DNA from 3 places in the Shewanella sp. OMA3-2 genome. Region 2 is predicted to be linked to each of the others. Evidence: predicted binding sites of a transcription regulator. Region 2 holds the regulator's gene; each other region holds the start of a gene.
What was found. The regulator FliA, encoded in region 2, starts transcription of late flagellar genes. The targets are predictions, from matches to a motif close to CTAAAGNTNNNNNNNNNNNNGCCGATA.
Positions count from the first base shown of each region.

Region 1: a site for FliA is predicted at 5,334-5,360, ahead of L0B17_RS17495 (cytoplasmic protein). Genes of this name have one in related genera too.
Region 3: a site for FliA is predicted at 5,673-5,699, ahead of L0B17_RS12085 (VC2046/SO_2500 family protein). Genes of this name have one in related genera too.

Region 1 is NZ_CP090974.1:3,960,862-3,971,195, reverse strand. It holds gene L0B17_RS17515 (pseudouridine synthase) at 1-184, shown strand, start outside; gene L0B17_RS17510 (S46 family peptidase) at 177-2,333, opposite strand; gene L0B17_RS17505 (aromatic amino acid transport family protein) at 2,567-3,769, opposite strand; gene L0B17_RS17500 (TMEM165/GDT1 family protein) at 4,211-4,771, shown strand; gene L0B17_RS17495 (cytoplasmic protein) at 5,091-5,282, opposite strand; gene L0B17_RS17490 (MarR family winged helix-turn-helix transcriptional regulator) at 5,479-5,937, shown strand; gene rlmC (23S rRNA (uracil(747)-C(5))-methyltransferase RlmC) at 5,927-7,072, shown strand; partial or broken gene chrA (chromate efflux transporter) at 7,127-8,277, shown strand; one part of gene prfB (peptide chain release factor 2) at 8,530-8,604, shown strand; one part of gene prfB (peptide chain release factor 2) at 8,606-9,628, shown strand; gene lysS (lysine--tRNA ligase) at 9,641-10,334, shown strand, end outside.
Region 2 is NZ_CP090974.1:3,264,606-3,274,939, forward strand. It holds gene L0B17_RS14365 (chemotaxis protein CheW) at 1-1,114, opposite strand, end outside; gene L0B17_RS14370 (ParA family protein) at 1,098-1,892, opposite strand; gene L0B17_RS14375 (membrane anchored protein in chemotaxis locus) at 1,937-2,368, opposite strand; gene L0B17_RS14380 (protein-glutamate methylesterase/protein-glutamine glutaminase) at 2,436-3,659, opposite strand; gene L0B17_RS14385 (chemotaxis protein CheA) at 3,684-5,876, opposite strand; gene L0B17_RS14390 (protein phosphatase CheZ) at 5,892-6,629, opposite strand; gene cheY (chemotaxis response regulator CheY) at 6,643-7,026, opposite strand; gene L0B17_RS14400 (RNA polymerase sigma factor FliA) at 7,070-7,789, opposite strand; gene L0B17_RS14405 (MinD/ParA family protein) at 7,782-8,663, opposite strand; gene flhF (flagellar biosynthesis protein FlhF) at 8,668-10,062, opposite strand; partial or broken gene flhA (flagellar biosynthesis protein FlhA) at 10,092-10,334, opposite strand, start outside.
Region 3 is NZ_CP090974.1:2,719,085-2,729,418, reverse strand. It holds gene trhA (PAQR family membrane homeostasis protein TrhA) at 1-557, opposite strand, end outside; gene L0B17_RS12125 (hypothetical protein) at 759-1,754, shown strand; partial or broken gene rrtA (rhombosortase) at 1,785-2,407, opposite strand; gene queC (7-cyano-7-deazaguanine synthase QueC) at 2,416-3,129, opposite strand; gene queE (7-carboxy-7-deazaguanine synthase QueE) at 3,315-3,983, shown strand; gene L0B17_RS12105 (PLP-dependent cysteine synthase family protein) at 4,026-5,099, opposite strand; tRNA gene L0B17_RS12100 (tRNA-Tyr) at 5,287-5,371, opposite strand; tRNA gene L0B17_RS12095 (tRNA-Tyr) at 5,401-5,485, opposite strand; tRNA gene L0B17_RS12090 (tRNA-Tyr) at 5,524-5,608, opposite strand; gene L0B17_RS12085 (VC2046/SO_2500 family protein) at 5,734-6,231, shown strand; gene L0B17_RS12080 (DUF406 family protein) at 6,373-6,660, shown strand; gene L0B17_RS12075 (sensor domain-containing phosphodiesterase) at 6,874-9,093, shown strand; gene L0B17_RS12070 (YchJ family protein) at 9,169-9,687, opposite strand; gene L0B17_RS12065 (DUF4440 domain-containing protein) at 9,684-10,259, opposite strand.

The DNA of each region.
Region 1 (10,334 bases), 700 kb from region 2:
TGTTTTGACCCAGGGATTAAACCGACAGATCCGTAAAATGTGCCAAACCCTAGGCTATCGGGTTATTGATTTAAAACGGGTGGCTATCGGAGGCGTCGAGTTAGGTCAACTGGCGGAAACAAAACGGCGACCGTTAACGGCCGCCGAATTAAGCATGTTGGTGCAACGAATACGGGTTACTTAACGATGTCCATTTCTGCTAATAAATTATCCGCGTGATCTACATGCTCCATAATCCATAACATATAGCGACTATCAACTTGGATAGAACGGTTTTTATTGGCATCGTAGCCCCAATCACCAATAATACTTTCATACACACCATCAAACAATAAACCGACTAATTCAGCGCGGCCATTTAGTGTAGGTGAACCAGAGTTACCGCCAGTGGTATCTAAGGTTGATAAGAAGTTAACCGGTACAGAATCAATAGCTTTGACATAGTAATCGCCGTATTGTTTTTGTTTGATTAACTCAAGCTGCTTAGCCGGTGCATCAAATGGATCTAAACCGGTATCTTTGGCTAAGATACCCTCTAAACGTGTAAAGGGCACCGCCACCAAGCCGTCTTGCGGTGAATAGCCTTTAACATTACCTACTGAGACACGTAAGCTTGAGTTAGCGTCAGCATAAACCGGCTTACCGAGTTCACGATTATAAGCAATGATAGCGTCCATAAATTGTGGACGTACTTTCATTAGATCACCTGATAATTGTTTTTGTGCTTGCTCTAGCTTGATGCTTTCATCATAGGTACTGACAGCAAACTGAATGAATGGGTCGTTAGATTTTTTAAAATCTGCAACCGATTTGTTCATCCATGCTAAACGGGTAGCTTGATCAGCTAATGTTGTTTGAGCAAACATCTTATCTAAGGTTTTATTCAATTTTTTAGCATCGAATTTTTTACCAATATTAAAGGCTTTATCAAATGCCGGTAAACGCTGTTCTGCCGGTAGGTTGGCATAACGCGTTAGCAGATCGATTAATAATGCTTTGTCGACACTAGCAGCATAGCGACGATCAATACGTTCCATGCTTGAGGTAAAGCTGGTCATGTCACGGTCTTGATAACCTGGTTCACGCTGCATATCAGGCAGTGTTTTTTCGTTAGCTAAACGATATAAATCACGCGCTGTGGTCAGCATGGTTGTGTAGGTGATATAGCCTAACAAGGTATCACGCTGCTGGTTTTGCTGACTTTTAGTGACCAATTTATTCAGTTCAACTAGCGTTTCGCCATACTTTGCCTGACGTGCCGAATCGGCATTAATCCATGACGCTAGATCACTTTCGACCTTTTTACGATCATCTAGCATGGGCATTTTGCCGTAGAACTCAATCATTGAAGCAAAGTTTTTAGCGTAGTTGGCAAGCCCTGCTATTAAGCTTTCATACTTAATGCGCTCATCAGTGCCTTCAGCGGCTGTTTCTTTGATTATTTCAATCATGCGCTCGCGCAGAATCTTACCTTCTGGATAAGCCCACTCGAATTGGTTTTCTACCTCGCTTGCGGTGCGATAGCGATTAGTGCTGCCGGGATAACCAGCAACCATCACAAAGTCACCATCACTGACGCCTTTAGCTGATACTTTTAGAAAACTTTTTGGCTCATAAGGCACGTTGTCCGCATGAAAGTCAGCTGGTTTACCATCTTTGCCTACATAAGCGCGATAAAATGAGAAGTCGCCAGTATGGCGTGGCCACATCCAGTTATCGATATCGCCACCGTATTTGCCGACACTGCCAGCCAGGTTATAGGCCAAGCGTACATCACGAATTTCGAGCTGTTTAACGAGGTAATATTCTAAGCCACCATGGAAGCTGTAAACCTGACAATGGTAACCTTCTTCTTGCTCACACTCGGCCACTAGGGCTTTCTCTTGTTGTTCGATACCGGCGTAAAAATCGTTGCCGACCTTGTCCATTTGGCCATTTGTAATTTTATCAGTTACTTCGGTCACCGCTTCGGTAACATAAACACGTGACCCTGGCGTAGCAGGTAATTCTTCTTGGTAAGTTTTAGCTAAAAAGCCATCCTTTAGCAGATTTTTTTCTGGGGTTGAGTTGTATTGAATTGCACCGTAAGCACAGTGATGATTAGTGACCACTAAGCCTTTTGGCGATACAAAAGAGGCGGTACAACCGCCAAGACTGATTACCGCATTCATAGGGAATTCAGTCAGTTTAGAAATTGATTTTGCATCAATCTCTAAGCCTTGTTGCTTAAGCATATCAGCCATAGCGGGAAGTTGGTGCGGTTGCCACATACCTTCATCCGCTTGCGCAGCAAAACTGGCTGCAATAGCAGCCGTAAGTAACCATGTTTTCATTGTTATAAGTCCATTTTGATAAAGTAATCACATGCTCAAGTGGTTTGGCAGTATGTGAAATAAACCGAATATACATTAATGTATTTATTATTTTAGATAGTAGCGCGATGTTAATGCGACTATTCGCCATACAAAAAAAGTCAGGCCTAGGCCTGACTTTAACAAAACTTATAACATCTTAACAGCGCCAGAAAAACCCAGTTACAAACTAAATTTAACTTCGTGATCGGCCATTAACCCAGTGCGACCATTAGCTGTGCAATAACAATCAATACACCAATAATACCTGTGATTATCAGTGCAGGAACGCCACCCATGACTTGATAACCGCCTAGTTTTTGTGAGCGTTGTATTAATGCCATCGCTATTGGTAAAAAGATGATCATCACAACCAAAGGAATAGCAGCAAAACCTAACACTTGAAAAAAGCCATCTGGGTAGAATAATGCGCACAGTAATGGTGGAATAAAGGTGATTAACCAAGTTTGCATACGGCCAGCAACATTGCTTCTAGCACGTGTAAGTTCGGCCACATAATCAAACAAGCTCATAGTGACACCTAAAAATGAAGTTATTAATGCAAGGTTGGCAAAAATATCAATAAATTGGCTAATAATGTGTGATTCAACTAGCCCTTGTAATGCCAATACCAGTTTAGGCAGAGATCCACCAAGCTCATGCACTGTTGAGCCACCTAATGAGCCTAATGTCACCAATAACCAAAGAATGTAGCAGACTAATGGAATGGTTGAACCGATTAACAGGACTTTACGCAGTGACATAGCATCACCGTCTAGATAGCGCACAATAGTGGCGATACACACGTGGAAACCAAATGAGGTAAAAACTACCGGAATTGCAGCTAGCCATAGCTGAGTTAATTGATTGCCTTGAGCGACTTCACTGACAGTGTTGGTTAATGCTGCAACTAAATTAACGTCTGGCAGTAAAAAGGTGACCACCAAGACTAACAATACCACCATAGCGGTAAACAGCACTCGAGAGACCTTATCAATCCAACTGACACCAACGGCAATAATACCGCCAAACATAAGCGTGAATAATAGCACTGCTGCTTGGTTACTTAATTCAAGCCCCAGAGGGGCTAAGCGGGTTTCCAGTAGCGAGGAACCGCCCATTAAATACACCATGGTTAAGGCAAATAATAAACTTAAAAACGAACCACCTTGAATTAACTGCCCTAGCTTACCCAACGTTTTCCCTGTGATGGCATGGACATTATCACCTACCCCAGCACGTAAGTTAATCTCTAGCATCAGTAAAGAGGTGTAAGCTGAGATCCCCCAAATGACAATTAACAACAAAATAGCCGGGATGATCCCCAATGCTGCCGTGGCTAAAGGCAACGCAAGCATGCCTCCACCTATTGCAGTACCTGCGACTATCGAAATAGAGCCAAGTGTTTTTAAATTCACGAGTGTGTCCATATAATTATTATTTTTAATAGCCAGCGACATTAGCAGAAGGCAAACGACTCAGGCAAGAAACTTAGTCTATTAAAGATTTTTTACGCTGTGTAGAAACAATTACATAACATTTGTTTCGTTAAGATTAAAGTCAGTAGTGATATTGAGTTTTCAGTAGACCATAACAGCTCAAGTGGTTAGGCATTGAGTATTGTATGCCATTTGAGTTTGAGTTATATTGCAGCCCTCGTTTTAGGGGAGTAGCTAGCTTTAAGTTGTTGCCATCAATAACTTTGGGCGTTTATATCAACATAATTGGCCATATTGCCATGCTATAAACAACAAAGACGTTCTTTGTTAAGCAAGACCTAGTGCGGTAACAGTAGCTTAGAGGGCTTGCTGTTGCTTGTGCTTGGTTTATATGCCCTCTAATCACGCTAGGATTTTCCCTTGGAAGCACTTCTTACTTCAACTTTTACCGTTGCTATTGCTGAAATTGGCGATAAAACTCAACTGTTAGCATTATTGTTAGCCGCACGTTTTCGCAATAAATCTGCCATAGTTTTAGGCATTTTATTGGCAACATTAATCAATCATTTTGTGGCGGCTTGGGTCGGGCAGTTTGCTGTTAGCTGGCTTGACCCTCAATGGGCTAGCTATGCTGTAGCTGGGTCATTTTTTGCTATTGCACTATGGGTATTGATACCCGATAAAATAGATGAGGATGACAATAGCTTTTATAAACTTGGTGCGTTTATGGCTACCTTTATTCTCTTTTTTATCGCCGAGATGGGCGATAAAACCCAAATCGCGACCGTGGTGTTAGCCGCTAAATATGACGCACTTACCATGGTAGTCATAGGGACAACATTAGGCATGTTAATCGCCAATGTGCCCGTAGTATTACTGGGTCACTTTAGTGCAGATAAATTACCGATGAAGATTATCCACAGAAGCTGTGCTGCTTTATTTGCAATACTTGGCGTGGTTACTTTGTGGTATGGCATGTGATTTGAGATTGCGGAAAATCACCACATTGATAATAAGCGGCTGTAACAGCATATCTAGTAGGGCTTACTTATCGGATTGGCAAATAAGCTTCTCAATGGAACCGTGTGCTTTATTACATTGAAAACTAGGCGCTTGAGCCACAGATATCGAAGAGTCGCTCAGCGCTATACCAATCGCATTTAAACTAATTGCAGTTAAATTAATCGTAGTTAAAGCCGATTGTTTTTTCATCAAGTAATTTATCTATCTATTAGCAACACCAGTAATGATCTAATCACTCAGTGGGGTAATTTAAGATAGCAAATACACAGTTAAAAAATTAGGCTGTCGTATTAATATTGTGACCCGCATTACCAACAGGTGCCGCTGGAGGTGCTGCAGCTTCAATCAGTTGCAGTGCCATTTGACCTTCAACTTTTTGCTGATCCTTTGCCATTACAGCTATTTTTAAACTATTGCCAGAATCAATAGTTGTAGGCATGTTACTTGGGGCATTTACTGAAATTGTCATATAAACCTCACTTCTATTAACTTAATGGTTTTCGTCTTACTCTATTTTGTATATCGGCCAGCGTATTAAATACTGTAGCAAAGATATCGTATTTATAAGCATCTTTGGCAAAATATTATAGATTCTTGGTTAAGTATTATAGGTTGTGCACAATTAGAATATGTTATCATAGCGCCTCATTTAAAGGGGGATATTTATGCCATCAACCAATCCATTAGCACTTGAAAATCAGGTGTGTTTTTCATTATATAGCGTCACTAATGCGATGATCCGCGCTTATCGCCCTTTGCTTGATGAGTTGTCTCTGACATATCCGCAGTATTTAGTCATGTTAGTGTTGTGGAAAGAGGCGGGAATAAGCGTTAAAACTTTGGGCGAGCGTTTGCATTTAGACTCAGGTACGCTCACTCCCTTACTTAAGCGCTTAGAAGTCAAAAACCTCGTGATACGCGGACGCAGTGAGGAAGATGAGCGAGTACGAGTATTGCATCTGACCGAACAAGGGCAAATGCTACGCCAGCAAGCTGAGTCAGTACCTGAAATGATGCGCTGCAAAGTGGGTGGCGATATCGCACAATTACAGCAACTTAAAAGCTTATGTGATAACGCATTAAAAGTACTCAATTGTGATAAGGCATCAAGCTGTGAAGTGTGAGTTTTTTGAAAAAGGGCATTGTTTATCTTGTCGTGATATTCACACGCCTATATCAGTACAGTTACAACATAAAATGACCAAGTTACAGCAGTTTTTTAATCAATTGCCTGTTGAGCAATGGCTTGAACCTATTGCAAGTCAAGAGAATCATTTTCGCAATAAAGCTAAAATGGTGGTGTTAGGTGCAGCACATCAACCCGTTTTAGGTATTGTCGATCCCCAGGGGCAACCGATTAGTTTATGCGATTGCCAACTGTATCCTGAAGATATGCAGTTACTGTTAAATCGATTGCAATTATTTGTGCAGCAAGCGGGAATTCCACCTTATCGGGTAGACAAACGTAAAGGTGAGTTGAAGTATATTTTACTTACCCGCAGTTATGCTTCTGGTGAATTTATGCTGCGCTTTGTATTGAACAGTGAACAGGCCATTTCACGGATTAAACGACAGTTACCTCAATTACAGGCTGAGTTTCCTAAAATCAGTTTAGTGTCGGTTAATATTCAACCTATTCATATGGCGATTTTAGAAGGCGAGCAAGAAATATTTTTAACCGATCAAACCCGTCTTGCCGATCGCTTTAATGATGTGCCTTTATATATTCGACCTAAAAGCTTTTTTCAAACAAACCCCAAAGTGGCTGAGCAGCTTTATCAAACCGCACGCGAATGGGTGGCGGCATTTAATCCGCACCATATATGGGATTTATTTTGTGGGGTCGGGGGATTCGGACTGCATTGTGCCAGTGGCAAAATTCGGTTAACGGGAATTGAAATTGAGGCCGAAGCGATAGAATGCGCCAAGATGTCGGCCGCAGAAATGGGCTTAGAGAACATCAGCTTTAGGGCGCTGGATTCAACTGACTTTGCCAATGGGATAGTTGCCAATGATAAACCCGATTTAATTATTGTTAACCCACCAAGGCGGGGAATAGGCGAGTCTCTTTGCCAATCGTTAACCGCATTCTCACCTAAAGCGATAGTCTATTCTAGTTGTAATCCAACAAGTCTAGTCAAAGATTTAGCCATGATGTCAGGTTATCGAATTACCAAGGTACAGTTGTTTGATATGTTTCCTCACACGGATCATTATGAAGTGCTGGTGATGCTAGAGAAAGACGCACTCTGTCATTAAGTATTAATATTAATGTCATAAACTAAAAAGACATCAAGGCAATAGGGATTCAATATGTGGCAAATTTTTAGTCGTTTTTTAGCGTTAGGTTTAATCAGTTTTGGCGGCCCAGCAGCACATATTGGTTATTTCAGACAAACCTTTGTACAAGACTTGAACTGGCTTGATGACAAGCAATACGCCAGCTTTGTTGCCTTAAGCCAGTTTATGCCGGGCCTGGTTCAAGCCAAGTAGGCTTTGCAATTGGTTACCATAAAGGTGGGCTAACTGGAGCATTGGCGGCATTCTTAGGTTTTACGCTTCCTTCATTTTTACTGTTATTTCTGTTTGCTGTTTCCAGTGCCAGTTGGCTGCAACTGGATATGGTTGCTGGTGCTATTCACGGTTTAAAATTACTTGCCGTGGTAGTAGTGGCTGATGCGACTTTAACTATGTTTAAACAATTTTGCCAACGTAAAACAGCGCAATGTTTAATGATAGCCACTGTCGCGTGTATTTTATTATTTCCGGCATTATTAACACAAATTGCGGTACTCATTGTGGCGGCTATTATTGGTGCTTTAGTACTCACCCGCGGTGATAATGTATCTCCCGACGCCCCTGAAATTAAGCTAAATCTATTGTGGTTAGCCATTTTTGTTTTAGGCTTAAGCGCTTCTTTTTGGCTGGCTTCTCAGCCCGATAGTCTTGGGCAAATTTTTGGTCAGTTTTATCAAGTCGGCAGTTTAGTATTTGGTGGTGGTCATGTTGTATTACCGCTACTTGAAGCTAATGTTGGCGAACTTGTAACTCAAGACAGGTTTTTAACCGGTTATGCGTTAGCGCAGGCAGTGCCTGGCCCCATGTTTACATTAGCCACTTTTCTGGGGGCTGATATTTGGCAAGAATCTCCCATTTTAGGTGCGCTTGTGGCGACGGTTGCTATTTTTATGCCGGGATTTTTATTAATGTTAGTGGCGTTAAACAGTTGGGGAGCCATTAGCCAACGTCCAGTTATTGCTGGCGGGTTGGCTGGGGTCAATGCCGCTGTGGTGGGGTTATTATTGGCGGCTTTGTACCAGCCTGTATTTAGCAGTGGGGTAGTCAGTTCACTCGACATGGCGTTAGTGGTGCTAGGGTTTGGGTTACTGAAAATATTCAAGCCTAATATAGTGCTGCTTGTCGCTGGATTTGCTGTTATTGGCACGCTGTTAAGTCTGTTTTAAATATAGGTGTTTTCATTCGTTTTATATTCTGTGTTACTTATTGGCGTCACTTATTTAACGCTTTATGAGTCGAAATAAATCGGTTTATCTTGGTTCACGATTACTGCGTCGCTAGGATCTGAAATCTTGATGCAGACAGTTGAAATATATTCGGCTTAATTAACCTTGCTTCGGTCTAGGTTTAGTGACGCGCATGGGGTAAAATACGCCGTTAAACCTTTTGTTAACCGCTATTTTTTAAGTTGAAAATTCATGTTTGAAGTTAATCCGGTAAAATTCAAAATTAAGGAGCTGGCCGAGCGCACAGAACTTCTTAGGGGGTACCTTTGACTACGCTGCTAAAAGTGAGCGTTTAGAAGAGGTTAGCCAAGAGCTTGCGAGTTCAGAAGTGTGGAATGAACCTGAGCGCGCCCAAGCGTTAGGTAAAGAACGTTCAGCACTTGAAGCCGTTGTAAAAACCATCGATGATATGGATTCTGGTCTTGAAGATATCGCTGGTTTATTAGAATTAGCCATTGAAGAAGACGATGAAGAAACCTTCAATGATGCCAGTAACGAAATTGCTGAACTTGAAGTGCGTCTAGCCGATTTAGAGTTTCGCCGTATGTTTGCAGGCAAAAATGATGCGGCAAGTTGTTATCTTGATATTCAATCAGGTTCAGGCGGAACAGAAGCTCAAGATTGGGCCAATATGGTACTGCGTATGTATTTACGCTGGGGCGAAGCGCATAATTTTAGCCCTGAATTGATTGAAGTGACTGCTGGGGATGTGGCTGGTATTAAAGGTGCAACCATTAAGTTTACCGGTGAGTATGCCTTTGGATGGATGCGGACAGAAACGGGCGTACATCGTTTAGTGCGTAAGTCCCCTTTTGATTCATCAGGTAAACGCCATACTTCTTTTTGCTCGGTATTTGTCTACCCTGAAATCGAAGATGATATTGAAATTGATATTAATCCTTCTGATTTACGTATTGATACTTACCGTGCCTCAGGCGCTGGTGGTCAACATGTTAACAAAACGGATTCTGCAGTACGTATTACCCATATTCCTACTAACACAGTGGTGCAGTGTCAAAATGACCGCTCACAGCATAAAAACCGTGATTCGGCATTTAAGCAATTAAAAGCCAAGTTGTACGAGTTGGAAATGTATAAACAAAATGCCGATAAGCAAGCCGCTGAAGACGCTAAGTCTGATATTGGTTGGGGCAGTCAAATTCGTTCATACGTATTAGATGACTCGCGCATTAAGGATTTACGTACCGGTGTTGAAAACCGAAATACCCAAACCGTTTTAGATGGCGATTTGGACAAGTTTATTGAAGCTAGCCTTAAATCTGGCCTTTAACGAGAGAAGAAGATGACTGAACACACTCAAGATGAAAACAAGTTAATTGCAGAACGTCGTGCAAAACTGGATCACATCCGCACGAATTGCCCAGCAAATGGTCACCCAAACAACTTCGATCGAAAACATAAAGCTGCCGACATTGAAGCTGAGTTCGGTCACCATACTAAAGAAGAATTAGAAGGCATGGGCATTCAACGCTCTATCGCTGGCCGTGTTATGGCTAAGCGTGGTCCTTTTTTAGTGATTCAAGATGTCAGCGGTCGTATTCAGGCTTACGCGGGTAAAGATGTTCAAAAAGACTTGAAAGAGACATTCCAGGGCTTAGACATTGGTGACATTATTGGTGTTACTGGTCAGCTACACCTGTCAGGTAAAGGTGATTTATATGTCAACATGGAACAGTATCAATTACTGACTAAAGCTTTGCGTCCATTACCTGAAAAGTTCCATGGTTTAACTGACCAAGAAACGCGTTACCGTCAACGTTACGTTGATTTAATCGTCAACGAAGATTCACGTAATGCTTTCATTATGCGTTCTAAAGTGGTTTCTGCTATTCGTAACTTCATGATCAAAAAAGAGTTCATGGAAGTTGAAACACCGATGATGCACAGCATACCAGGTGGTGCATCAGCACGTCCTTTTGCGACACATCACAATGCATTAGACATGGCGATGTACTTACGTATTGCGCCTGAGCTTT
Region 2 (10,334 bases):
CCAGTCCCCATCGACTATCTTCCAGCATCACCAAATACTGATAATCTATCGACTCAGCCAGTTCAGGAGAATATTTCTCAGGCATAACCCAAGCACAAGTATCCACTACATTAATTTTTTGTTCTCTATAGGGCTGGACCCCTAAAAACCATTTGGGACGACCAATTAAATGATTTATGCGCTCCACTTTTACAATACCACCTAAACTCACTAAGGGTACTGCTAATGTTAAACCCGCTACCTTAAAAAACAGCACTTGAAACTCATCATCCAGTACTTGCTGAAGATCATGAGTAATACTGGGTGGTACAGCCCCTAATTGTGTTTCAGGCGTTACATCAAGTTGCTCTTCACTCTTTATGATAGCTTTATTTACAGAGCTTGGTATTGTTCCTGTTAAATTTATATCGACTAACGGCTTGATTTCTTTATCAGCATTAACTGTTTTTTGTAGTGAAACCGGACCGACTGTAGTTTTTTTAGTCGATTTCTCAGCTAACAAGCCTAAATGTTGCCTCACCTTATCAGCACTGGCCCTAATTTCCTCTGCTGTCATCGATATTTTAGAAGAGGTTGGCATAACTTCTGGTTTTACTTCAGGCTTTGAAACTGCCGACAATAGCTTTTCAAGCGCTTGCTTATTGATATTTTCATTGGGTTCGGCAAAACCTCTTTCTAATATCGACTTTAATGGTTGTTGATATTTAACTGCTGTATCTGGTTTGTTTAACGGTTCAAAAGAAGCTTTAGAATATTTATCATCAATTTGATGATCTTTTATAACATCAGCCTTATCCACTCTTTTTGAAGTAAAGCTCGACTCAGATGGTTTTTCCGGTTCAATTAGGCCTTTTACTAAACTAGAATCTGGTATAACTTTTATCTCTGCGATTGACTTTTTAGTTACCAAAGCAGGAGTTAACTTATCAGAATTAGTGCGGCTTATTTTGTCTTTAGATATAAGCGTCGTAGGATTTAAAGCTTCAGGTGCAACAATTTCCTGCTTTGCAATATTCGATTGCGCAGTTTGGGTCTCCTCAACACTTTCCGTAGTCGGCTCAGTGAGGAGCAGGGTAAAATAATCAAAAACAGTTTCATCAACCGATTTTGACATGTGCTAGCTCCCGAGAATCAAGATAATTTAACAGTAAATTGTAGGCCTTTACCCCACGGCTAGATGGAGAGTAATGTGATGCAGGTAGATGCGCTAAACTGGCATCTCTAAATTTAGTATCAACGGGGATCACACTATCTGGCCATAGGTTTTTATTATATTTTTCTTGCATATATGACAAGGCTATCGGAGAAGCTTTTGTGCGTTTATCATACATTGTCGGCACGACAGTATAGCTATATCGAGTCTTCTTCGAACGCCCCATCAGCTCCATTGTTTTAATCATTCTGTCTAAACCTTTAATCGCCAAAAATTCAGTTTGAACAGGGATAACAATATGTTGACTCGCCGCCAAAGCATTGACCATTAATACCCCTAGAACGGGCGGACAATCAATAATAGCAATATCATATTTATCTTCTAACAACACCAGTAGATTACGTAGCACCAAGCCCATACCTTCTTGATGTCCCAATGCTCGGTCTAATGTTGCCAGAGCCATGGTTGCAGGCAATAAATCAAGCCCCTCAAGTTGAGTCGGCAAAATATATTGTTGAATAAACTCAGCTGTAAGCGACTTATGATTCACAAATACATCATATAGTGAACCAGGAACCTCTTCAGAATCAATACCTAAATAATAACCTAGTGACGCATGAGGATCTGTGTCTATCATCAACACACGTTGCCCACGTTTAACAATAGCACCAGCCAAACTTGCCACAGTAGTGGTTTTACCCACCCCACCTTTTTGATTTGCTACGGTCCAGACTTTCAAATATTCATTCCTCGGTCTGTTATGATTAGTAAGATTTCATCATGCTAGTGCTGTGATTCAGTTTCTTTAGGTAGTTCGCGTGTCGTCACCCTTATACCACCATGAGGTAAACGGATGACTTTGACACCATCTGAATTTTCAGACATTAAAACATCAGCAGGTGGTTTATCGTGAACCATTTGAGTGACAGACCGCTCAGTTGTAGAGTGCTCTGTTGCTATTTTAGGTCTTAGTAACACTTTTTGCTGGCGGGTACTTTCACCAAGTGCTCCATATGTGTTGCTCTTATCACGGCCTGCAAATTCAATGATCGTTTCAGTTTGTTCCGGATGTTGCGCTAGCCAATTTGCAATGTCTGCCGCTTGCTCATCAGGTACCATAAGTAATACTTGAGAAGCAGTTAACCTTGCTACATCTGCATTTAAAAGGTCGTTTTTCTTAACGGCATCGTAATATAAACTCGCCAGTGTTATCACCGCTAACGTTAATAAGAAAAGTATTAAATTGATACCGACACTGCCACGGTAATACTTAAGTCCAAGACTAACCACGAGAGGTCTCTTTTAGAATTGATTCAGCCATGTTATCTAAGCTAATAGAGTGACTAGCAATACCTGCAGAGACGACAGCTTGCGGCATACCATATACAACACAACTTGCTTCATCTTGCGCCCAAACATTTGCGCCAGCCGCTTTCAGCATTCTTGCGCCTTCACGTCCATCAGCTCCCATACCGGTTAATACTACGGCCAAAATGTCACCGCCATAGGCTTTAGATGCCGACGCAAAGGTAATATCAACACAGGGCTTATAGTTCATATCACTGTTTCCAGCAATGACTTTTAACCGACCCGACATACCCGATTTTTCAACCAACATTTGCATGCCGCCTGGGGCTAAATATGCACACCCTGGCTTAAGTACATCTCCACTAGCAGCTTCTTTGACGTTAATCTGACAAAGACTATCTAAGCGAGCAGCAAAAGCAGGGGTGAATGCCGCTGGCATATGTTGAATAAGCAAAATGGGATGCGGATAATTAGCAGGAAATTGAGTTAACACCTTTTGCAAGGCTACTGGGCCGCCTGTTGATGTACCTATTAGCAACAATTTATATGATTTACCACTGGCACGAATAGCTGAAGGTAAATTCGGAGCTGTCGCTGCAATGCCTAATGTTGATCCTAATGTCGATCTAGCTGAAGTGTCAGCTAAAGACGGCGATGAACTCCGGCGAGACGTTAATGGCCTTGCGGCATTGTTACTGCTTAAATTTGCACTGGATGAGCTTAAGTTACCCGTAAGCGAATTAGAAGATCTATGACCTGTAGGTGCTGATGCTGCTATTCGGCTAACCGGTCGAAATACCCGTCTACGCCCTAACGCTTTTATACGTTGTTGTAATAGAATTATCGCATCATCTTTATTGGTGGCAATATCTTCAAAACGCTTAGGTAAAAAATCAAGTGCACCAGCTTCCAGTGCATCTAAAGTCGATTTAGCCCCATCGTGAGTCAGCGATGAAAACATAAGAATAGGAATAGGATTACTTGCCATAATGGCGCGAACAGCACTTATACCATCCATCACTGGCATTTCAATATCCATAGTGATGACATTAGGGCTAAGATCTGCCGCCATTTTAACAGCTTCTTCGCCATTGACAGCCACACCAACAACTTCGAGTTCAGGATCTTGATTAACAATTTCACTGACTCGACGTCGGAAAAAGCTTGAGTCGTCAACAACTAGTACTTTTATAGCCATTTCATTCCTTAAATAATGGAACTTTTATTTTTTATTTTTGGCGTAATGTTTTAATAAACCTGGTACATCTAAAATTAGCGCAATACCACCATCTGAGGTAATCGTTGCTCCAGCCATCCCTGGCGTACCTTGTAACATACTTCCAAGCGGCTTAATGACCACTTCTTCCTGTCCAATTAATCCATCAACAACAAAACCAATTTGTTTTGTGCCTAATTGAACAATAACAACATGGCCATGTTTCTTATCGCCATGCTTAAACTTGGTTTTATGACTGTGCAACCAATGCTCTAAATAAAATAATGGTACAGCTTTATTACGTACAATAACGGTTAGCTGACCATCTACAACATTGGTTTTGGTTAAATCAAGGTGAAATATTTCATTTACACTAGATAATGGTAAAGCAAACACTTGCTTAGACACATCCACCATTAAGGTCGGCATAATCGCTAACGTTAGCGGTACTTTAATTTCTAAAACGGTGCCTTTACCCTTCAGTGAGTCAATATGTACGCTACCGTTTAACTGAGTAATACGGGTTTTCACTACGTCCATACCGACGCCACGGCCAGAGATGTCGGACACTTCCATTTTAGTTGAAAATCCTGGCGCAAAAATCAAGTTGTATGCTTCAGAATCTGTCATCCTAGACGCTGTATCTTCGTCAAGCACGCCACGTGTAATCGCTATTTCTTTTAGTTTTTGCGGATCCATACCAGCGCCATCATCTTCAATTTTAAGTAAGATGTGATCGCCTTCTTGACTTGCTGATAATGTAATCGTGCCTGTTCGTGGCTTACCATTAGCCTCACGGGTAATAGGCATTTCAATTCCGTGATCAACCGAGTTACGTACTAAATGCACTAATGGGTCGGCTAAAGCTTCAACTAAGTTTTTATCCAGATCGGTTTCTTCACCAATCATGATTAAATCAATTTCTTTATTAAGTGTCCGTGCTAAATCACGTACAACCCGTGGGAAGCGACCAAAAACTTTCTTAATTGGCTGCATACGAGTTTTCATTACTGCGCCTTGTAAATCAGCAGTAACTAAATCTAAGTTTGCCAGTGCTTTAGACATTTCCTCGTCTTCACGGGTAACGCCTAAACTCACTAATCTATTTCGAACTAATACCAACTCCCCGACCATATTCATAATTTGATCAAGTCTAGCAGTATCAACACGAACAGTGGTTTCCCCCTGAGGAACGGATGCTGCCGCTTTTGATGGCGCTTTGTCTTTAATAACTAGGTCAACAGTCTTTGCTGCTGGAACAGGTGCTTTAGGTTGAGGCACCGGAGTTGCAGTTGCTGCGGCCTTTACAGGTTCAACACTTTTAACCGTTGTTGCAGTAAAACTTGATGCTGAAGTATCCACTTTCGCGGGTGAAGAACCTTTACCGTGTAGCTCATCAAGTAACTTTTCAAATTCATCGTCTGTAATATCGTCTGAGTCAACCATTTGAATTGGAGGTTCAACGAATTTAGCTGGTTCAGGTTTATTGACCGCTACATTTAGTTTACTTGAACCATGAAGTTCATCCAGTAAAGCTTCAAATTCGTCATCAGATATTTCATCTGAACCGACTGAAGCCGGTGCAGTTTGTTGAGGAGGTTTAGCCGTTGATGTAGATGTTATTGTAGGACTATTACCTTGACCATGAAGCGCATCTAATAATGCTTCAAATTCTGACTCATTAATTTCGTCGATGTTAGTCTCTGCACCCACTTTGTTTTCAACGAATTCAGATACGCTGTCATCGACGAGTTCAACAGATTCGTCAACAAGCTCTTCACTGTGCCCGCCCATTTCTGACGGCAAAGGTGCGCCAGAACTGAGTAGCTTCAATTTATCAAGTAATTCAACTTCAACAGGATCCTGCTCCTCGCCTTGCTGAGTTTGTGCAAACATAATATTAATAGCATCAACTGCCTGCAAAATAATATCCATCAATTCTGCATTAACACTGCGTTTACCGGTTCTCAATAGGTCGAAGGTATTTTCCGCTTCGTGGCAAACGTCTACCATAGGTTTCAAGCTTAAAAAACCAGCTCCCCCCTTGACAGTATGGAAACCGCGGAAAATAGCATTTAACAAATTACTGTCATCAGGATTATTTTCAAGAGCAACTAACTGCTCTTGAAGAAGCTCTAAAATCTCACCAGCCTCTACCAAAAAGTCCTGGAGTATCTCTTCATCAACATCAAATGACATTCAAGTGACTCCTAATTAGAAACCCAGACTGGATAGCAAGTCATCAACTTCATCTTGACCTGCGACCACGTCATCACGCAGCTCAGCGTGCATAATTGGGCCCTCTGCCTCTATTTTATTCTCTTTTTTAACAGTTTCTGGTTGCGGCGTATAATCGCCAAATACTGTCAACATAGAGACTAGGTTATTTTCGACTTCGCGAACTAGGTCAATAACTCGACGGATCATTTGCCCAGTTAAGTCTTGGAAATCCTGCGCCATCAGTATTTCATTTAGCAGTTGTCGTAAACGGTTTGTATCGTGCTCACTATGTGACATAAGTTGTTGAACATCATGACAAAGCGTTTTGAACTCGCTCAACTCAATATCTCGACGCATTAACTTATCCCACATCGGGGTAACAGATTTTATGTTGGTAATGATTGTATCGGCCAAAGGTAAACATTCTTCAACTGCATCCATAGTTTTATTTGCAGCTTGCTCTGTCATATCAATAACGTAATTTAATCTTTCTTTAGCGTCAGGTATTTCAACCTTAGCTAATTCTGATAAACGATTATCTACCTGAAAGTCTTGAAGAGCGCTGTGAAGTTGACGAGTTAACTTACCTACCTCTTCAAATAACTCACGCTGTATTGGTGTAGCGAGTTCTCTAACAACGTCGTCAGCTTGATCTTGCTCCCCCGCACTAAGCAGTTCTACAAGTTGCTGGGCCTGCTCGAGAGTAATTAACCCCGATGTTATTGGCTGCATAACTTATCCTTGCTTAAGCGAGACGTTCAAAAATTTTATCTAATTTCTCTTTAAGGGTAGCCGCTGTGAAAGGTTTAACAACATATCCATTCACACCTGCTTGGGCGGCAGCAATAATCTGCTCACGCTTAGCTTCTGCTGTAACCATCAAAACAGGTAAATGTTTTAATGAGTCATCAGCTCGAATAGCCTTCAGCAAGTCAATACCTTGCATACCTGGCATATTCCAATCTGTTACAACAAAGTCAAAATCACCTTTTTGCAACATAGGTAAGGCTGTTGAGCCATCATCTGCTTCTTGGGTATTGTTGAACCCCAAGTCTCGCAACAAGTTCTTTATGATACGTCGCATTGTTGAAAAGTCGTCAACAATAAGAATCTTCATATTCTTGTCCAAGGTTTCCTCCGGTGAGCTGACACTCTAGTGCTCTAATTAATAATTATTGTTGTGTCCAATGCTTGAGTTTGCCTTTTAATCTAAGCATAGCCTGACTTAATATCTGACTAACCCTAGATTCGCTTACTTCAAGAATTGCACCGATTTCTTTTAAATTTAACGCTTCGTCATAGTACAGCGAAAGTACTAATGCATCTCTTTCTGGTAAGGTTTTAATTGCTTCCACCAGCGCTGATTTAAACTGCGTTTCAGCTAATGCTTCAAAATTATCATCTGGTATTCCATCATCCGTGACCAGTACATCTTGCGAAATACCTAAATCTTCTATGCCGATGATTTTCCCAACAGAAACATCATTTAAAATATGATGATACTCATTGAGCGACATATCAAGTTTTTCTGCAATTTCTGTGTCACGAGCATCACGCCCTAACCCTTGTTCGAGCTCGTCAATCACTTGTGCTACACGGCGATTATTTCGATGCACTGAACGAGGAACCCAATCTCCACGGCGGATTTCATCAATCATTGCACCACGGATCCGAATGCCTGCAAAGGTTTCAAATTTAGCTCCTTTGGTATCATCAAATTTTGATGATGCTTCAAGTAAACCTATCATGCCAGACTGTAACAAGTCATCGAGTTGCACTGAAGCGGGTAATCGCGCCAACATATGATGTGCAATTCTTTTTACCAGCGGTGCATACTGTTCAACAACGGATGTTTTATTATCGAACTGAGCATACGCGGCGGCTTTATTCACTCATTCTATCCTCTTGTGTTTCTTTACGTTGCACTAGACGTTCAACAAAAAACTCTAAGTGACCACCTGGCTGTTGTGGAACTGGCCAGCTCATTATTTTGTTTGCCAGACCATGATAAGCAATTGCTGATGGCGACTTCGGGTATGCCTCAACCACTAATTTTTGCTTACGTACCGATTTACGTAAATTTTCATCAAATGGTACTGTTGCAACCAGCTCTAAAGCAACATCTAAAAATCGATCAGTCACTTTACTCAGTTTAGCAAACAACTCCATTCCTTCACGTAAACTGCGCACCATGTTGGCTACAATTTTAAAATGAAATACGCCATGTTCGCGGCTTAATATTTTTATCAATGCATAGGCATCTGTAATCGATGTTGGTTCATCGCATACGACAATCAATACATCTTGTGATGCCCGAGAAAAACTCAACACCATATCAGAAATACCTGCAGCAGTATCAACAATTAAGATATCAAATTGTGTTCGCATTTCACTGAAAGCTCGAATTAACCCAGCATGTTGCGCCTGAGTTAATTCAACCATGGCACGGCTTCCTGATGTAGCAGGAACGATACCAATACCTTTAGGGCCTCGCACAATGATATCGTCTAGTTCGGCATCTCCAGATAAAACATGAGATAAATTTTTCTCAGCACGAATACCTAACATCACATCAACGTTAGCTAAACCAAGATCCGCATCTAACACTAAAACACGTTTACCTTTTTCGGCGAGGGCGACCGCTGTGTTAATAGACACACTGGTTTTTCCTACGCCACCTTTTCCACCGGATACGGCAATTACTTTAACTTTTTCGTTGTTTGGTTGATTCATCATACGTAAACCACTTGCTTGATCACGGGTCATATTCTTACTCGAATGCATAAGTCATTTCATTCGACCATGCGCTTGTGTCTTGAGAAATTGTTTGTTCTGTTTCATTTAATGCGGCTAACGCTTGCTTAGCCAGAGCTAACGTATCAGCTACTTTTATGTCTTCAGGAACACGTTGGCCATCAGTCACATAGCTTAATGGTAACTCATTTTGTATCAGAACGCTCAATGCACCTGCAATTGATACAGATTCATCCAGTTTGGTTAAAATCACGCCCGCTAATGGAATGCGTTTAAAATGATTAACCGCGTCTTGCAATACTCTGCGTTGCCCTGTTGCCGACATCACTAAATAGCTGCGAATTGGGATCCTACTGTTTGCCGTCAAATTATCAAGTTGTTGATAAAGACGCATATCTCGTTGCCCCATACCCGCGGTATCTATCAGTACTAATTTACGACTTCTAAATTGATATAAAATTTGCTCAAGCTCTGTCACATCATGTGCTTGCTTCACTGGACAGCCCATTATTTTGCCATAAGTTGCTAATTGCTCATAGGCACCAATACGATAATGATCCGTTGTAATAAGCGCAACTTGATCTGCACCATGTTGTGCAGCAAAACGTGCAGCAATTTTTGCCAGAGATGTCGTTTTGCCAACACCAGTGGGTCCAACAAAAGCAACAACGCCACCACGCTTTACAATATCATCACCTTGGTTATCAAGTAAGTTAGCCAAGCTTTGCGGCAATGAACGCACTAATTCCGCGGGATTATAGTGTTGACTCAAAGATGAAAGTTTAGCTGCTACAGGGGCTGAAAACTCTGCAGCAAGTAACTTACTTTCAAGCATAGCACCCACTGGATCTTTGCGCTTTTTTTGTTCTGTCATCAATGAAGATACTTGATGAGTCAGTAAGTTACGTAATGAAGCCATTTCTTCACGAAGCGCATCCATTTCGGTCGAACTGACCTTATTATTTTTTGATTGTTTATCAAATGCAGCTTGTTGTTGATACTGAGCCTTAGCAGGCTTAGCATCAGCTGTCGCGCCTTGTAATTGGCGCGCCCATTCAGGTAAATCAGAGTCATCTTGTTTAGGTTGCATTTGCTGACTTAAACGACTTTGTTGTTTTTCTAATAACGCTTGTAATGAATCAGCTGCAGGCGGCGGATTAATTTTTGTCTTTGCCTTGATGACAGAGTTAGATGCAAGTGATACACGATCCTCACTTAAATCCATAAAGCCTGGAGTAGGTGCAGCGATTGCAGCACTCGCCTTAGGCTCATCGTAATCAACAGCGGCAACAATTTCGATCCCGCCGGCCACTTTTTTATTTGACATAATGACAGCGTCAGAGCCAAGAGTCTCTTTTACTTGCGCTAATGCTGCGCGCATATCTTTGGCAAAAAATCGTTTAATTTTCACTTACGCACCTCTTATTTCTGACGTTATCACTATTGGCCAACTGATGAAACAATACGTATCTGCTTCTCATCTGGGATTTCTTGATACGAAATCACCCTTAAATTTGGAATAGTGTACTTAACAAATCGTGACAGAGTTGAACGTAGCATACCTGATGTCAATAAAATGGCTGGCTGACCGACCATCTCTTGTTTCTGTGAAGCATCAAGTAATGACTGCTGCATGCGTTCTGCAAGGCCCGGTTCAATATTTGGCCCCTCTCCCCCTGTCGC
Region 3 (10,334 bases), 550 kb from region 2:
TAAAATAATCCACCTATGATCAATAGATTAAAGGTTAACTCTGACATATTAGCAATAAGGTCTTGCATGACAGTAACGCAAAGCCAGCCCATTAATAGGTATAAAAATAGACTGAGCGCTTTGAATCGACCAATAAACAAAGTTTTAAATACAATTCCTCCTAATGCAATACTCCAGATTATCGTTAATATGATTAACGCGCTATCATCTTGTAAAGCAATCAACATCAGCGGAGTGTAAGTACCTGCAATAAGCGTATATATGGTACAGTGGTCAGCCATTTTAAAACGTTTTCGCCATACAGGTGTACGGCTAGTGTGATACAGGGTGGATGATAAAAATAACGCTATGATACTGATACCATAAATAATGACACCCGCAAGCTGAATGGTAGACAAGTCTTCTCTAGCATTGGTTAACATTAACACCAGGCCAAATAAACCCGCAATAACGCCGAATCCGTGAGATAACCCATTAGCTAATTCCTCTTTAATGCTATAATCGGGAGCATTATTAAGTATTTGTTCTGCAGTAAGAATGTCTAATTTTTCGTGCATTGTTATTATTACTCAATTAACAGTCGAATGATATTTTCTAGTCTAACAGGGCTAGGCTGTAAAAACTATAAATAGTGTACACGTGTACTCTCAGTTTTTAGCCGAAGTTTTCCTTAGTATACTTTGGACTATTTTTTAGGGGGATGAGTGAACTTTATCAAGGATTTATATTCAAATCAGCAGAGTTAATGATATATGGATATGTTTTTAAAGACAGCAAACAAGATGGATAGAAGAAATAAATCATTAAATAGAGATAGTGATATCTTTAGGATCTGTATTGACCATGACCATAACCCCGAGCTTGAAAGCGAGCCCGTCATCATTAAAGATAGGCGAGGGTTAGTTAAGTCGGTGTGTCTTGCGCTTGGCGTACACCTTGTTTTTTTCTGTGTTATTGCCTGGTTTTGGCAGCAAGCGAGTGATCAGAATCAGTCGAATTTAATCATAGCCCCAGAAGGGATCAAAATTAACAGCTATATTATTACCACTGAACAATATGAAGCTATGGTGAAAGCAAGTGAATCAAAAGTCGATATTGATAAGCTAGACATAAACAAACTAGATATAAACAAACTAGGGGATGATGAGCAAAATTCAAATACTGAAGTCGAAACATCTATACAACCCATTACACCAAATGATGCTCTGCCAGTATCTAATTTACAACAACAGGTTCCAGCAGAACCTAAAGATAGCAATGCACCAAATATTAATACACCAGATCATCAAGATAACAGCAGTAATAATGCCCCGACGATTAACGGGGAAGTTTTCAATAAAGCAGTGGCCAGTGGAAGTGATAGCGAAATTGAGAGCGTGGCAGTACTTTCAACCCATGCGATTAGTCAGGCATCAAGCCAGTATTTACAACAGATTAATATCAATGAGCTTGAAGCCTTGATAGGGTCGCAATCTGCGTTTACAAACAAGCCTAGCGGAACGATGAGTGAAATGGATCCAGACTTGACATTTATTGAATTAATTTCAAAAATTGATACCAGTCAGCCTCATACTTACAACCATAGACTTGATCCTAATCGAATAGTTAAACAAGGTGACTATTGTTACCGTGTGGTCAATTTAGCCACTCAGGTTAATCCCTATGGTGAAGGATTAGGCTATGCAGAATATTGTGGCCCAGATGACATGAAGACCGCTTTGACAAGCGAAATTAACAATCGACTAACAAAATGAAATAACGTTTTTAGTCACTACTTTTAATAGTTATTTTTTGTAGCGAAATTTGTTAGCAATAGTCAGCCAAAATATCGCGCATATTAGCCCAGCAACTAACCCAACTAAATGAGATTCAGTAGCCACCCGAGCATTAATTAATGCCGATATACCCGCACTTGCCCCAAAATACTGCTCATAACCGACCTTTGCTATTACGCCTATTAGCAGTAAATAGCCAGAACGTAACCCTTTACGGATATCCATTACCGCGCCAAAGGCAAATAAACCATGTAATAAGCCACTTAAACCCACATAGGCCTTTAGTTCCGGTAAAAGAGGTATAAACCAAGCCCTTCTAGAATACAAAGACACAGAAAAAGCAGCATCAATTTAGCCGTATGTCTTTGGTAATGTAATTCGTGTAAAAACACGATCACCCAAAATCCCGCCAAATTCATTACTAAGTGCCATACGTTAGTATGGAGTAAATTGCCGGTAAGAAGGCGCCAAATTTGTCCATTGGCAATAGCATCATGTTGAAATTTGAATAAGTAGTTGGTATCAACAATGATAGGATTAGTGATACTCAAGGCAAATAAAACAATACAGATGACACTTATAACCAAGGTGAAGTGATATGGCTTGATTAAGGATGACGTTGATTGGCCCATATTAACCTCTATGTCGATGACTGCATTTTAGCGTTCAATGACTGCATAACTTGTTGTTGATTTTGTAGATAATCATTTAATCCGCGTTGACGCAATAAACACGATGGGCAATCGCCACAACCGTCACCAATGATACCGTTATAGCAAGTCAGTGTTTGCTGTTTAACGAGATCTAATTGTTTGTATTTATCAGCTAAAGCCCATGTTTCAGCTTTGTTAAGCCACATCAATGGGGTAATGATTTTTAATGGTTTATCCATGCCTAAGGCTAAAGTGTGTTGCATTGATTTAACAAATTCATCTCTGCAGTCTGGATAGCCCGAAAAGTCTGTTTCACATACACCCGTAATAATGGCATCACAGCCGAGTTGATAAGCATATACGCCAGCTAGCGTGAGAAATAAGATATTTCGCCCGGGAACAAAAGTATTAGGTAAACCGTTATTCATTAATTCGTGAGACACTGGAATAGCATCTCGGGTTAATGCTGAAATGGCTAACTCGTTTAACAGTGTGGTGTCTAAAACTTTATGGCTGACTAAGTTAAGTTGTGTTGCCAGAGCTTTGGCTACATCAATTTCTTGTTTGTGGCGCTGGCCATAATCAAAGGTAATACCATGTACTTCATCATATTCGGTTAACGCTTGAATAAGGCAGGTGGTTGAGTCTTGACCACCACTGAAGACGACTAATGCTTTGCTTGGCAATGAAGATTGAGACATGAATAATAACCTAATGCTAAAGAGTATAAGAGGGTAATAATTTATTAATTATAGGTATTTTATCTTACAGTTTCCTGCAATAGCAAAGTTAATGGTTCATATATACCAATTGGCACACCACTAGCCTTGATACTGAGGTAGAAATAAACTATAAATGCGGCCCTAATGTATAAAGCAGGTGACAAATGAATTATCCAGTTAATGAAGTGTTTGAAACGATTCAAGGTGAAGGGGCTTTTACCGGTGTGCCCGCACTCTTTGTTCGTTTACAAGGCTGTCCGGTCGGGTGCTCTTGGTGTGACACTAAACAAACTTGGGATGTACTCGTTGAGAACAAGGTGTCACCTGAACAAGTCATCGCGGTTGATGGCACCATTGGCCGCTGGGCCAATCATGACGGCATGAGTCTTATAGCGGCATTTAGTCGTAAAAAGTATACTGCAAAACATGTGGTGATTACTGGTGGTGAACCTTGCTTGTATGATTTAACTGAGCTAACTAATCAATTAATTGGCTCAGGCTATAGCGTTCAAATTGAAACATCAGGAACTTTTGAGGTGCTTTGCCATCAAGATGCCTGGGTTACCGTGTCACCTAAAATCAATATGAAGGGCGGTTACAAGGTATTAAGCCAAGCATTAACACGTGCAAATGAAATTAAACACCCAATCGCCACAGATAAACATATTGAAGAGCTTGATGATTTACTAAAAGATATTGATGTAGAAGGTAAAACTATCTGCTTACAACCTATTAGCCAAAAGCCACGCGCGACAGCATTGGCGATGAAAGTATGTATTGAGCGGAACTGGCGTTTGTCGATTCAAATGCATAAATACTTGGATATTGATTAAGCCATAAAGGCAGCCCCAAAATATGTTTTGGGGCAAATCGATTTAGCAATCCAATGGACTGAGTAATCCACTTTGATTAAATTCACTGAGCTGTTGTTCAAACGGTTTAAAGCAACCGATATTGTTCTCAATCCATTGGGGATTATAGTAAGTATCTAGGTATCTTTCCCCCGCATCACAAATCAAAGTCACAATAGAGCCCACTTGCCCTTGTTTTTGCATTCGCGTGGCCAACAGTAATGCACCATATAAGTTTGTCCCTGTTGATGCCCCCGTTTTTCGACCTATCAAGGTTTCTAACCACTGCATAGTGGCAATTGATGCTCCATCGGGGACTTTATGCATTTCGTCTACGACACCAGCAATAAAGGATGGTTCGACCCTAGGTCGCCCAATGCCTTCAATTTTACTGCCTTTTTGGCCTGTCAGTGTTTTATCGCCACTGTGAAAATAATCATAAAAAACCGAGTTTTCAGGATCAACTACACACAGTTGAGTCGATAATTGTTGGTAGCGAATATAACGGCCAATAGTGGCGGAGGTACCACCAGTGCCAGGGCTCATCACAATCCAGTGGGGAATAGGGTGCGGCTCACGTTGCATTTGGATAAATATCGAGTCAGCAATATTGTTATTGCCTCGCCAGTCTGTGGCACGTTCTGCAAAAGTGAATTGATCCATGTAATGACCATTTAGTTCTTTAGCAAGACGTTCTGATTGTGCATATATTTGTCTGCTATTATCAACAAAGTGACATTGACCACCATAGAACTCAATCTGTTGAATTTTCTTTTTCGCCGTCGTTGAGGGCATCACAGCAATAAACGGCAAACCAATTAAACGTGCAAAATACGCTTCTGATACTGCTGTACTGCCAGAAGATGATTCAATAATGGTTGTATGTTGATTAATCCAGCCATTACACAGGGAATATAAGAATAATGAACGGGCCAAACGATGCTTTAAGCTGCCCGTAGGGTGGGTACTTTCATCTTTAAGATAAATATCAACGCCGTTAAGTTGTGGTAAATCGAGTTTTATAAGGTGAGTATCGGCAGAACGTTGATAGTCTGCATCAATCTTAGCAATGGCTTGGTTAACCCAATTAGTCGGCATGTTGTTGTCTCATTTTGATTGTTATTCAGACCAATCTTAAATAAAAAACATACTTAAACCTAGCGGGAAATAGAACAGGAGTAAAAAGATTAATCTGGGAGATAAAACTGAGGGTAAACGAATTGCAATTGTGATGTGTTAACTTTGAATTTAGCTTAATTCAAACTGTGGTGACATAAAGTAAAAATGGTGGAGGGAGAAGGATTCGAACCTTCGAAGGCTGAGCCGTCAGATTTACAGTCTGATCCCTTTGGCCACTCGGGAACCCCTCCACTGAATAGAGATAAATGAATAAGAAAGATGGTGGAGGGAGAAGGATTCGAACCTTCGAAGGCTGAGCCGTCAGATTTACAGTCTGATCCCTTTGGCCACTCGGGAACCCCTCCACATATTTCTTTTTCGTCTATCTAAATTACATCGCAAATGGTGGAGGGAGAAGGATTCGAACCTTCGAAGGCTGAGCCGTCAGATTTACAGTCTGATCCCTTTGGCCACTCGGGAACCCCTCCTCAATTGCGGCCGCCATAGTAGTCATAAACCCAAAATATGTAAAGGCTAAAAATGAATATTTTTCTAAAGTTTAGGTGTGTTTGGTCGATAAAATAGCATCGAGTCATAATAGTGTTGTTTTTATATGCAGATTGAGTCACTACTGGTCAATGAATTACAATTAGGCGGTCGTTTAAATGCGGCTGTCGAGAACCAGCGACGTGGTGAATTTGGTTTACTGCTAGCCATGTTGTCAGCAGACAGCAGTGATATGGCACAATTTCAGTTTGATAAAGACCTCACCATTAATCAAAAGCTCTATAAACAGTTTCAACTACAACAGCCACAAAAGTTAGTCGATGATTTATCCTCCATGACAGAACATGTTAATAATGGCGCTGTTTTTCATTCCCAAGGTTTACGTCAATTTCACTTACAACAAAGCTTATCTCCTGAGGCAATAGTGATACGTGGCAAACATGATGACGCTATGGTCCAAGCATTAGGTAATAGTAGCCATTTGGTGCGTACAAAATATGAAGGGCTAGACACTCACTATGAGGCCGTAGAAGAGATGCATTTTGTGGAACAATTAGAGCGTCAACGACAGATTAGTCAAACGATGGTAAAGCTCACAGCGTAAAGTACACATGCACATACTTAGTTATGGCATAGAAATAACCTTAAGTAGATTTGTGAGCCAAGTGAGGGAAATGGTCATTGAATTATTTTATGATGTTGAGATATAAATTTACGTTATACCTCAACATTTAAGTGGCCAACTATGATTAAAAAAATTAGACAACAACAGCAGAACGTAAATGACTCATGCCGTGATTGTGGCAGTGTTGTCGATATAGGTGCTGTAATTGATGAACATGATACTGAGCTAGTTTTAGTCTTTAAAACAGAAACGGCTCAAGCAGATGCTCAAAATATGATTGTCAAAGCACAAAATCGATTTGATCAGGTTAATGTTAAGGTTAATCAATTAGGTTATGAAGTTGAGTTAATCTTGGCGTTTTCGGTAACAGTTGAAAAAATGCTGTTCCAATTAGAAAATGGTTTGTAACTATTATGGGATATAAATAGTATTGCGATTTGTCAATTGTAAGTGTATCTTCACTCAAAATAATTTTATTATAACCTTTGATTATAAAAGGTTATAAAACAGCTTATAATAAAGCTCCCAACGGGATGCATTGAGTTATCTGCACGTTGCTGACTATAGCGGGCTAATAATAATTCAGTAGAATGACAATGTATGATGTCTTTCGGGAAACTAATGACACAAAAACAAAATCAGCACCTTTTAGAACTCATTGTAAATTCTAGCGCCAAACAGCAGGGTAACTTTACAAAAACCTCTGAACTGGTTAGTAAGCTATTGCAGCAACATTTTATCGCTTCTTTAGTTTCAGTTTGGCTATTTGATGAAAAATTTGATAGCACAAAAACTGCTGAGGTTAGGGCTGAACAAAGCTCTTTCTTATCCTGCTCTAAAAGGTTAATTGCTCATTATTGCCAAACCCACCATAACGACCCAAAACATACTCTAGATACCAAACAATCGGACATAGAGTTCAGCTATTTTGAACAGCTAAAGAATCATCGTTATATTGCGGTGAATCATATTTTGCCGACTGACCAGCTAATTCACTCATTTGATTATTATCAAACCAATCATATTGTTAGTACTCTTAATGTTGCTATTCGTATTAATGGCCACATTGAAGGTGTGTTATCTATTGAATTTAAAACATTATTTGAATGGTCGCTTGACCAAATTCAAATTGTAATTCAGTGCGCTGATCAGCTCGCATTAACTTTAGCAACCCGTCACTCCTATGATAAATCAGAGCAAATTCATTTATTGCGTAATGCGACAGAACATTCAGACCATGTAGTTATGATTGTTAACACTGACACCTTAATGGTGGATTATGTCAACTTCGCTCACCAAAAAATGACAGGGTTATTACGCAGTGATATTGAACATCATAGCGTGATGAATTTAGATATATTTAGAAATAACCCTGATACTCTGCAATATATGTTAGATAAAATTGCCAATAATGAAAGTGTTGTTGGCGACATAAAACTTAAGCGTATCGATAATAAATACTATTGGTTGCATTACCATGTTACTGGGTTTATGACAGAACAAGGTAACCGCTATGCACTAGTGTCAAGCTATGATATTTCTTCACAATTTGAACATAAAGCAGAGTTAGAACATCTTGCATGGCACTGTAGTTTAACTGGATTACATAATCGGTCTTACTTTACGCCACAGCTGGATAAAGCCCAAGAAGGTATATTATTACTGGTGGATTTATTAGGTTTTAAACGTTTCAATGATACCAACGGACACGTACAAGGTGATCTGTTATTAATTGAGGTTTCTAGGCGTTTAAAGCACTTTGCAGCAAACCATAAAGCAATTGATGTGGCTCGAATTGGCAGTGATGAATTTTGTATTTTATTGCCCAAAATGATGCCAGAAAAAGAATTAGACGGATTGGTGAGTAAACTCATTAACAATTTATCAGCCTTTATGATTATAAATAGAGAAAAAGTTGAGCCTAAACCGGCTGTCGCTATTGTCGATATTGGTTCGGTAATTGATCTATTTTCACCTTTATCCTGTGCCGATATTGCATTGCAATGCGCAAAAAAGCAGTCCAACGGTTATTACCAATTTTTTAACCAAGAATTACTCGAACAATTTAAAAGTGATGCCAATATAGAAAAAGATTTACAGTATGCGATTAAAGGTCGTCAATTTGAGCTGTATTATCAACCACTAATGGATTTTGAGAGTCATCAGTATGTTGGTGCTGAGGCATTAATTAGATGGAATCATCCTCGTCAAGGGGTGTTATATCCAGGGGCATTTATTGAAATAGCTGAGCAGTCGGGCATGATTAATGCAATTGGCTCATGGGTATTAGAAACCGCATGTAAACAATTAAACTTGTGGCAGCATAAAAATGTTGGCATTACTATGCATGTTAATGTCGCGGCAAGACAGTTTTTTAGTGGTGATTTATTTGAACAAGTTTGGGATCTGTTAAATCGTTATCGTATTAAACCAAGAAGTCTTATTCTTGAAATTACTGAAACTGAACTTATGGGCGATATTCGTTATGCCATTAACCTTTGCCATGAGCTGGCTGATTTAGGTGTCGGGATAGCTATTGATGATTTTGGTACTGGCTACAGTTCAATGAAGTACCTTAAACAGTTTCCTATCACTAAGCTGAAAATAGATCGTTCATTTATAATGGATATATCATCCAGTAAGCAGAGCCGTGAAATTGTTAGTGCGATAATCGCGATGGCTAAAGCGCTGAATATGTCGATCACAGCTGAAGGGGTTGAAACGGTTGAGCAAGCAGAGTTTTTAGAGAAAATGATGTGTGATCAAGCACAAGGTTACTTATATAGCCCAGCTATTAGAGTCAATGATTTTAATGATTTAGTCCTAAATTCACTACAATAGCTGGCGGTACTAATCGCTCACGACGAGTAAAATCGCGCCGACTGAATAATCCTACTATTCTATGTATAGCCAGCATTAGCTGATACAACATTGTTTAAATTTCTTACCACTTTGGCACACACATGGATCATTCCTCCGCGGTAAATCAACCTCCATTTGCACACCTTGAGTATAAAACCATTTACCTTCGTGTCGCACAAAATGTGACTCTTCAAAAATAGCATCAACGCCTTTATCAAGCTTATACCAGGCTTTAAATACCACAATGGCTTGTACGGTATCGATAAATGTAAGATTAAAAGCCGGATGACTTTTATCTATCAATTGATGTGTTAATACCTGCAAACCTAACCATAATGTATTACCTTGGGATAGTTTTTCTGTCGTTAAGTCTGCCAAATATCGTGGGTGATGGGTATTGATTAAATAGTCGAACTCACCCACAACAAATGCACAATAACGAGAGCGCATTAATGTGTCGGCACTGTCAGCAACGCGTTGTTGTGTGTGATAAGCATGGCAACAAGCTTGGTAGGTTATACCGCTAAGGCATGGGCAGGGTTGATTATAGTTAAAGGTAGCAGATAGCATCATTGAGCTTGTTCTGTAGCTTGTTGAATAAATTGCTTACCGTAATACCAGTTAGGCATAGGTTTGGCGCGGTAATAAAATTCAGGTTTTGAACGAGTGTTAGAATCAACATTTATTTGCCATTTGCCTTCGGCGGTACGCTTGGCGACGGTGACAAATTTGCCGGCAAACTCACTGATGGGCTCGCCTGATTCTTTACCTGGGTGGAATCTAACCAAGTAATAACCTATATCGGTCGATTGGTCTTCTGATAACTGACGAACCGCCACGCGAAAATCAATTTCAATTTTAGCGTTTTTTCGTTTAATTTTATCAAAAAAATTACGGTATAAATTAATAATATTTTGCTTACCGTAAAGTATGTCTTTATCTTGTGTTTCAGATATATACACAGCATTGTCACTATATATATCATTAAGAACCTCAATATTAAGGTTATAAAACCCCTTTGCTAGGAGGGTATAATTTTCGTTCAGCATGTCATTATCTGCATTTGTATTACTGTAACCTGGCATTGAGGCGATAGTGGCAAGCAGACAGACTAGTATCATTATTACGGGTTTTAAAAGCTTCATTAAAACAAGTTTCTCGTCAAATTGATTTATTTTACAACATTGTAGGTACTATAAATTATTCTTTACCGTCGCCAT